Regions from separate parts of the Nocardiopsis sp. iso_237 genome, predicted to be linked through region 2. Evidence: riboswitches for the same ligand, from Rfam matches in the RefSeq annotation. Region 2 holds a riboswitch; each other region holds the start of a gene.
What was found. Region 2 has a riboswitch for thiamine pyrophosphate ahead of thiO (glycine oxidase ThiO). Riboswitches for the same ligand answer to the same signal wherever they lie in the genome.
Positions count from the first base shown of each region.

Region 1: it holds a riboswitch for thiamine pyrophosphate, as region 2 does, so the genes downstream of both, thiD (bifunctional hydroxymethylpyrimidine kinase/phosphomethylpyrimidine kinase) here and thiO (glycine oxidase ThiO) in region 2, are expected to answer to the same signal.
Region 3: it holds a riboswitch for thiamine pyrophosphate, as region 2 does, so the genes downstream of both, tenA (thiaminase II) here and thiO (glycine oxidase ThiO) in region 2, are expected to answer to the same signal.

Region 1 covers NZ_CM149669.1:4,810,735-4,812,988, reverse strand. Annotated here, with positions in the region: gene AC0VYM_RS21835 (alanine/glycine:cation symporter family protein) at 1-301, shown strand, start outside; gene thiD (bifunctional hydroxymethylpyrimidine kinase/phosphomethylpyrimidine kinase) at 391-1,194, opposite strand; TPP riboswitch at 1,183-1,283, opposite strand; gene AC0VYM_RS21825 (DUF368 domain-containing protein) at 1,372-2,254, opposite strand, start outside.
Region 2 covers NZ_CM149669.1:2,126,906-2,129,159, forward strand. Annotated here, with positions in the region: gene thiO (glycine oxidase ThiO) at 1-1,057, opposite strand, end outside; TPP riboswitch at 1,056-1,166, opposite strand; gene AC0VYM_RS09610 (Rv2175c family DNA-binding protein) at 1,531-1,890, shown strand; gene thiE (thiamine phosphate synthase) at 1,958-2,254, shown strand, end outside.
Region 3 covers NZ_CM149669.1:1,807,018-1,809,271, reverse strand. Annotated here, with positions in the region: gene AC0VYM_RS08165 (HNH endonuclease family protein) at 113-757, opposite strand; TPP riboswitch at 985-1,082, shown strand; gene tenA (thiaminase II) at 1,072-1,725, shown strand; gene AC0VYM_RS08155 (nitroreductase/quinone reductase family protein) at 1,729-2,205, opposite strand.

The DNA of each region.
Region 1 (2,254 bases), 2.7 Mb from region 2:
GTTCGCCTTCAGCACCCTGCTGGGCTGGTCCTACTACGGTGAGCGCTGCGTGGAGTTCCTGGGCGGACGCCGCATGGTCCTGCCCTACCGCCTGCTCTTCATCGTCGTCATCTTCGTGGGCTCGGTGGCCAACCTGGACTCGGTGTGGCTCTTCAGCGACATCGCGAACGGTCTGATGGCGCTGCCCAACCTGGTGGGTCTGATCCTGCTGTCCGGGCTGATCAGCTCGGAGACGCGCAAGTTCTTCAGCCACAAGGACTGGCGGAACCCGGACGTGATCATGGAGGACGTCAGCAAGTAGTGCCCGCTCGGCCGGGGGACCTCCCCCGGCCGACGAGAGGGGGGACCGGCCGCCGTGGCCGGTCCCCCCTTCTGTCTGGCGTCGTCCGGTCACCACCAGGCGTGGAAGTGGTGCACCGGTCCCTGGCCGCCGCCCGCGTCGATCTCGTCGGCGCGGCGCAGGGCCTCGGTGAGGTAGGCCTTGGCGTCGGCCACGGCGGCCACCGTGTCCGCTCGCTGGGGGAGCAGCGCGGCGATCGAGGAGGAGAGCGTGCAGCCGGTGCCGTGGGTGTTGCGGGTGGCCACCCGCCCGGCGCGGAACTCGACCGGCTCCGCGACCCCGTCGACCAGCAGGTCGACACTCTCCTCACCCGGCAGGTGCCCGCCCTTGAGCAGGACGCGGCGCGGACCGAGTTCGAGGAGGCGTTCGGCCTGCCCCCGCATCTCCTTGAGGCTGGTGGCCTCGCTCTCACCGAGCAGGTCGGCGGCCTCGGGAAGGTTGGGGGTGAGCAGGTCGGCGCGCGGCAGCAGGACGGTGCGCAGCGCCTCGATCGCGGACCGCTCCAGGAGGCGGTCCCCGCTCTTGGCCACCATCACCGGGTCCACGACCACGTTCGGTAGCCCGTAGCGGTCCACGGCGGACGCGACGGCCTCGGTGACCTCGGACGTGGACAGCATCCCCACCTTGACCGCGTGCACGGTCGCGTCGGTGAACAGGGTGTCCATCTGGTCGGTGACGAAGGACGCGGGGACACCGTGGACCCCGGTGACCCCGCGTGTGGACTGGGCGGTCAACGCCGTCACCACGGTCATCCCGAAGACTCCGTGGGCGGAGAACGACTTCAGGTCGGCCTGGACGCCGGCGCCCCCGCTGGGGTCGCTTCCGGCGATGGACACGACGTTGTACGCGCTCATTGGCGTTCCTTCGCTAGTACGAACTAGGGCAGGTTCGACGGGTGTGCTCTCAGCCGGGAGGAGTCTCTCCGGCACCCCGCGCCGCCGGGGCCTCGCGGCCCCGGCATCAGTGTTGGTTTGTGGTGGTTCCGACTGTAGTGGACGGCCCGCCGGGGCGGACCGTCCCCCTCCGCGCGGTCAGACGGTGACGTTGTGGCGGGTCTCCACCCGCTCCTGCTGGGCGTGCCTGCGCTGCTCCCAGATGATCATGCCGACGACCACCACGAAGCCGCCGACGGCGAAGGCGAGCGTCACGGGGACGTCGGTCATCGGCAGCAGGTCGCGGTTCTCGTCCTGCCACGGCCACAGGGCGCGCAGCGAACCCGCCATCAGACCGGTCAGCACCACGAGGGTGATGTGGTGGTGGTTCTCCAGCAGGAACTGGAGCACCTTCACGAACAGGGCCAGACCCGTGATCATGCCGAGCACGAAGACGGTGATGTAGGGGAGGTCCGCCGCGCGCAGGGCCGCCATGGTCGGCTCGTACAGGCCCAGGGTCAGCAGGATGAACGAACCCGACAGGCCCGGCAGCACCAGGGCGCAGATCGCGACGGCCGCCGCGAAGAAGACCACCACCGGGTGCGTGGGCAGGTTGGCGCCGGGCAGGCCGGTGAGCGTGAAGGCGAGCGCGGCGAAGACGAGGGCGACCGCGTAGTGCCAGGCCTTCCACTTCTTGCCCGCGCCGGTGTAGGGGATCCAGAGACAGGCCAGGACCAGGCCGAAGAACAGCGCGTAGGCGTACTGGGCGTGCGCCTCCACCAGCGGGGCGAGGAAGACGGCGGCCAGGACGAGTGCGAGGGCCATGCCGATGAGGGCGGGGACGAGCACCGACCAGTCCACCTGGCGGAACTGCTCCTGGGCGCGCTCCTTGCCGCGGCCCCGGGGCACGTCCGTGACGTAGCGCTTGATGCCGCTGACCACGTGGCCCGCGCCACCGATGAGCTTGTCGTAGAGGCCGACCATCAGTGCGACCGTGCCGCCGCTGATGCCGGGCAGTGCCTCGGAGGTGCCGACGGCCCCG
Region 2 (2,254 bases):
GTAGTCCCGGTACCCGGGTGGGGCCCAGGAGGGGTTCGTTGTCGGGGGAGCCCGGCCGCAGCCCCACGCAGGTCTCGACGACCTCCAGTTCGCTCACCCCCGGGACGAGCTCGCGCGCGTCCCGCAGGACCTGCCAGAGCCCGCCCACCGTCAGGGAGGTGTCGTGGCCCAGTTCCTCCTGGGTGGCGCCGACGATCACCTCGCCGTCGGCCCGGGGCACCAGGTAGACGGGGAAGCCGCGCACCAGTCCGCGCACGGTGCGGTTGACGAGCGGGGGTTCTCCGGCGGGCACCCGGGCGCGCAGCAGCTGCCCCTTGACCGGGCGCAGCGGCGGCACCACCGGTTCGGGCACCCGCACCCGGTCACCCCAGCACCCGGCGGCGAGCACCACCTGCTCGGCGGGCAGTTCGGTCCCGTCGGCCAGGCGGACGCCCAGGCGCGCCCCGTGGGTGCCGGGGGAGGCGATCTCCTCCGCGTACCCGGGGACCTCGCGCACGCCCGCGCGTTCCCCGGCACGGGCCAGGGCCAGGAGCAGCGCGCGCGGGTTCACGGAGTGGTCCTCGGGGGCCAGCACCCCGCCGCGCACGCCGGGCGCGAGCGTGGGTTCCAGGCGTCGGCACTCGCGGCTGGTGAGCCGCTCGGTGGGGATGCCCAGGCGCTGCTGGAGCGCGTGCAGGTCGGTGAGGACCGCGAGGTCGTCGCGGTCGAAGGCGACCAGCAGCGTCCCGGTGCGGCGGTGGCCGACGTCGACGCCGCTGGCCTCCTGGAGTTCGGTGACGAAGTCGTCGTAGAGGCGCGCCGAGCGCACCCCGAGCTCCATGAGCTCCTCCTCGCCGAAGACCGCCTCGGTGGCGGGGGTGAGCATGCCCGCCGCGACGGTCGAGGAGGCGCGGGCCTCGGAGGGCGCGGTGACGGGGTCGGGTTCGACCAGGGTCACGGCCAGGCCGCGCTGGGCGGCGCGCCAGGCGGTGACCCGGCCGACGACGCCGCCGCCGACCACGACCACCGCATTGGTGGGATGAATCGTCTTCTGTGGGGGAACCTCGTCGGTGCGCACGGCGCCGTGTTCCACTCCCTTCGCCGGAATGACCCGGATCAGGTTCGTGCGGTCGGAGGCGGTGAGCCTCCCTCTCAGCCGGGTCCACCCGGCTCCCGCGGGACGTCTCTCTTCACTCCCATCCTAGGCCGTGTTTTCTGGATCATTCCTCCCGCCCGTCGCCCGCCACCACCCTCAACGGACGCCTTCGGCGCTGTGTCCTCGCGTTACCACCGGGCTGCCTCTCGCTCCACGGCTTGCGAGAGATTGCCGGGCCCCCGCTGTGCGAGGCTGCGGAGCTTGCGTAGCAGTGCACAGTAGGGGCGACGGCCGCTCGCATCGGTGGCGGCTCCGCCGCCACCGGCGAAAGCATCCACAGAAACACGCCCTGGGACAACCCGTCCAGGGCGGTCGTGGCGGGGATCTCCCAGGCAGGGGGCCCGGGAGCGGCGCGATGGTCACCGGGGCCCGGCCGGGTGTGGCAGATTGGACGGGTGACACAAAGCGATCGTGAACTCGACGAACTCGTCGGCGAATGGCTGACCCTGCGTGAGGCGGCCGCGCCGCTGGGCGTGAGCCCCAACCGCATCAAGACCCTCATCCGCGAGAACCGCCTCATGGGCGTGGTGCGCGGTGGCGAACTCTCCATTCCCGCCGCCTTCCTGGACGGCCCGGACCTGGTCAAGGGCCTGCCGGGCACCATCGTGCTGCTCACCGACGCCGGTTTCTCCACCGAGGAGGCCCTGCGCTGGCTGTTCACGCCGGACGACACCCTGCCGGGCACGCCGATCCAGGCCATGCGCGAGAACCGGGGCACCGAGGTCCGCCGCCGGGCCCAGGGCATGGCCTTCTGAGCCGCCCACGGCCCGGGGACGCACCGCCCCGGTGACGTCCCCCGGGCCGTTGGTTAGGGTGGGGCGCGTGAGGACGAGCCACGGAACCAGCCTGCGCGAGCGCCTGGACGCATCCCTTCTGTACCTGTGCACCGACGCCCGGACCGAGAGCGGTGATCTCGCGGAGTTCGCGGACGCCGCCCTGGCCGGGGGCGTGGACATCATCCAGCTCCGGGACAAGGGCCTGGAGGCCCGCCAGGAACTGGCCGCCCTGGAGGTCCTGCGCGAGGCGTGCGAACGCCACGGCGCCCTGCTCGCCGTCAACGACCGCGCCGACATCGCCCGCGCGGTGCGCGCCGACGTCCTGCACCTCGGCCAGCGCGAC
Region 3 (2,254 bases), 320 kb from region 2:
GGACACCCGGCTGGACACGGACTGGACAAGCACCTGAACGCGCTGGTGAAGGTCGCGTCCGGGTGGGATCGGCCGTGAACCACGGCCGATCCCGTTCAGTGCGAGCCCCGGGCTAGAGGGCCGGGGTGGTCTCCACGACCGCGTCGGGGCACGTGTCCGCGACGGACGTCAGCGCGGCGAGCTCCGCCTCGTCGACCGACAGGCTCCAGCGGGTCTTCACGGTGGTCCACTCGGTGACGTACCGGCAGTGCGCCTCCTCCGCCGGGGGCATCCACTCGGCGGGGTCCCGGTCGGCCTTGGACCGGTTGGAGGCCGCGCTCACGGCCACGAGCGCCACCGGCTCGTCCAGGTCGTTGGCGAAGTCCCGGCGCTGGTTCGTGCTCCACTCAGACGCCCCGGAGTCCCACGCCTCGGCCAGCGGGACCATGTGGTCGATGTCCAGGGAGCGGGCCTCGGTGATGGTGCGGCCGTCGTAATAGGAGTGCCACTCGCCCCCGGTCAGTCTGCAGCGGTCCCCGACCTCCGGCGCGGTCTCGGCCTCCTCGATGAGGACCTCCGCGCGGGTGTGGCATCCGTTGCCGTCGGCGTCGACCCAGTGCGGGAAGAGGCTTCGGTCGTAGCCGGAACGGGACTCGTCCGCGACGGTGAGGGCGGAGATCGCGTCGGCCAGGGGCGTGGGCGCGGCGTACGCGGGGCTGGGGGCCAGGAGAGCGGCGGTGAGTGGGATGGCGGCGAGGGCTGCCAGGTGCGGGCGCATACGAAGGCCTTCCAGGTTGTTCACAGAACGTGTAGGTCCTGTGCCTGGGGGTCACGCGTCAAACCCGCGACCGCTCGATACACCCGAGACCGGCGGGACGGGTCGTGACCAGTACGGACAAGCCCGGCCTTGCGGGTGTGGTTCCGGTCGGCCCTCCCGACCCTGGGACTCCGGACCGTATCGGGCTCCCCGAGGGCGGTCCGGTACGGGGCCGAACGGTAGGGTCCGGCACAGGCACGGGGTGCCCCGGACACCGGGGCTGAGATCACACCCGTCGAACCTGCTCTGGATCGTGCTAGCGAAGGGATCGCCTCATGACTGGTTTCTGTGCTCTCGTGTGGGAGGAGACGGCGTCGACACGGGACGCCATCGACGCCCTCCCGTTCGTCCAGGGGATCGGGGACGGCACCCTGAGCCGGGAACGGTTCGACTACTACATGGTCCAGGACGCCCTGTACCTGCGCGGATACGCGCGTGCCCTGGCCACGGCGGCCGCCAGGGCGGACACCAGCGAGGAGATCGCGTTCTTCGCCAAGGCGGCGCACGGCGCGATCGCGGTGGAGAGCTCCCTGCACGAGGGCACCGTGGGCAGTGTCGCGGAGGACGTCCAGCCGTCCCCGACCTGTACCGCCTACACCTCGTACGTGCTTTCGCTGGCGCACACCCAGGGCTATCCCGAACTCGTGGCCGGGGTCCTGCCGTGCTTCTGGGTCTACACCGACGTCGGTGAACGGCTCATGGCCAAGGCCGGGGACCTCAGTGACCACCCCTACGGCGACTGGATCGCCACCTACGGGGACGAGGAGTTCGCCCGGTCCACCGAGCAGGTGAAGGCGATCGCGGACCGGCTCGCCGCCGGTGCGGGCGAGGCGACGGTCTCCCGGATGCGTGAGGCGTTCCGGAGGGCCACCACCTACGAGTGGATGTTCTGGGACGCGGCCTGGCGCCAGGAGACCTGGCGGCGCTGAGGCTCAGCGCTCCGGGACCGGGGTGAGGCGGAAGACGGGGATGACCCGGTCGGTCCGCCGCTGGTAGAGGGCGAAGTTGGGCCAGACCCCGCACAGACGTGCCCAGGCCCGGTCCCGGGGCGCCCCGGTGAGTTCCTCGGCCCGGACGGTCACCCCCCGCCCCGCCCCGCCGATCTCGGCCGTGCGCGCGGCCCTCAGGTTGAGCGCCCACGCGGGGGTGGAGTCGGCACCGAAGGCCGATCCGGCCACCAGGTGGTCCGTGCCGTCGGGGACGCACAGCAGGGGTGTGCGACGCGGTTGGCCGCTCTTACGGCCCCTGACGGTGAGCACGGTGTTGGGCAGCCCGGCGAGGTCGAGCAGACCGAGGCGCCCTCGGCTGAGGCGGTACAGGTTCCGGTCCAGCCAGGTGATCTGGGGCAGGAGTCGCGGTGTCCACGCGAGGGCCCCGATCCGTACGGCCAGGGGTGTGAGCAGGCCCATGTGCGCATCGTAGCCGTGCTGGGGGCAGCCCGCACTCCACGGTGACCCG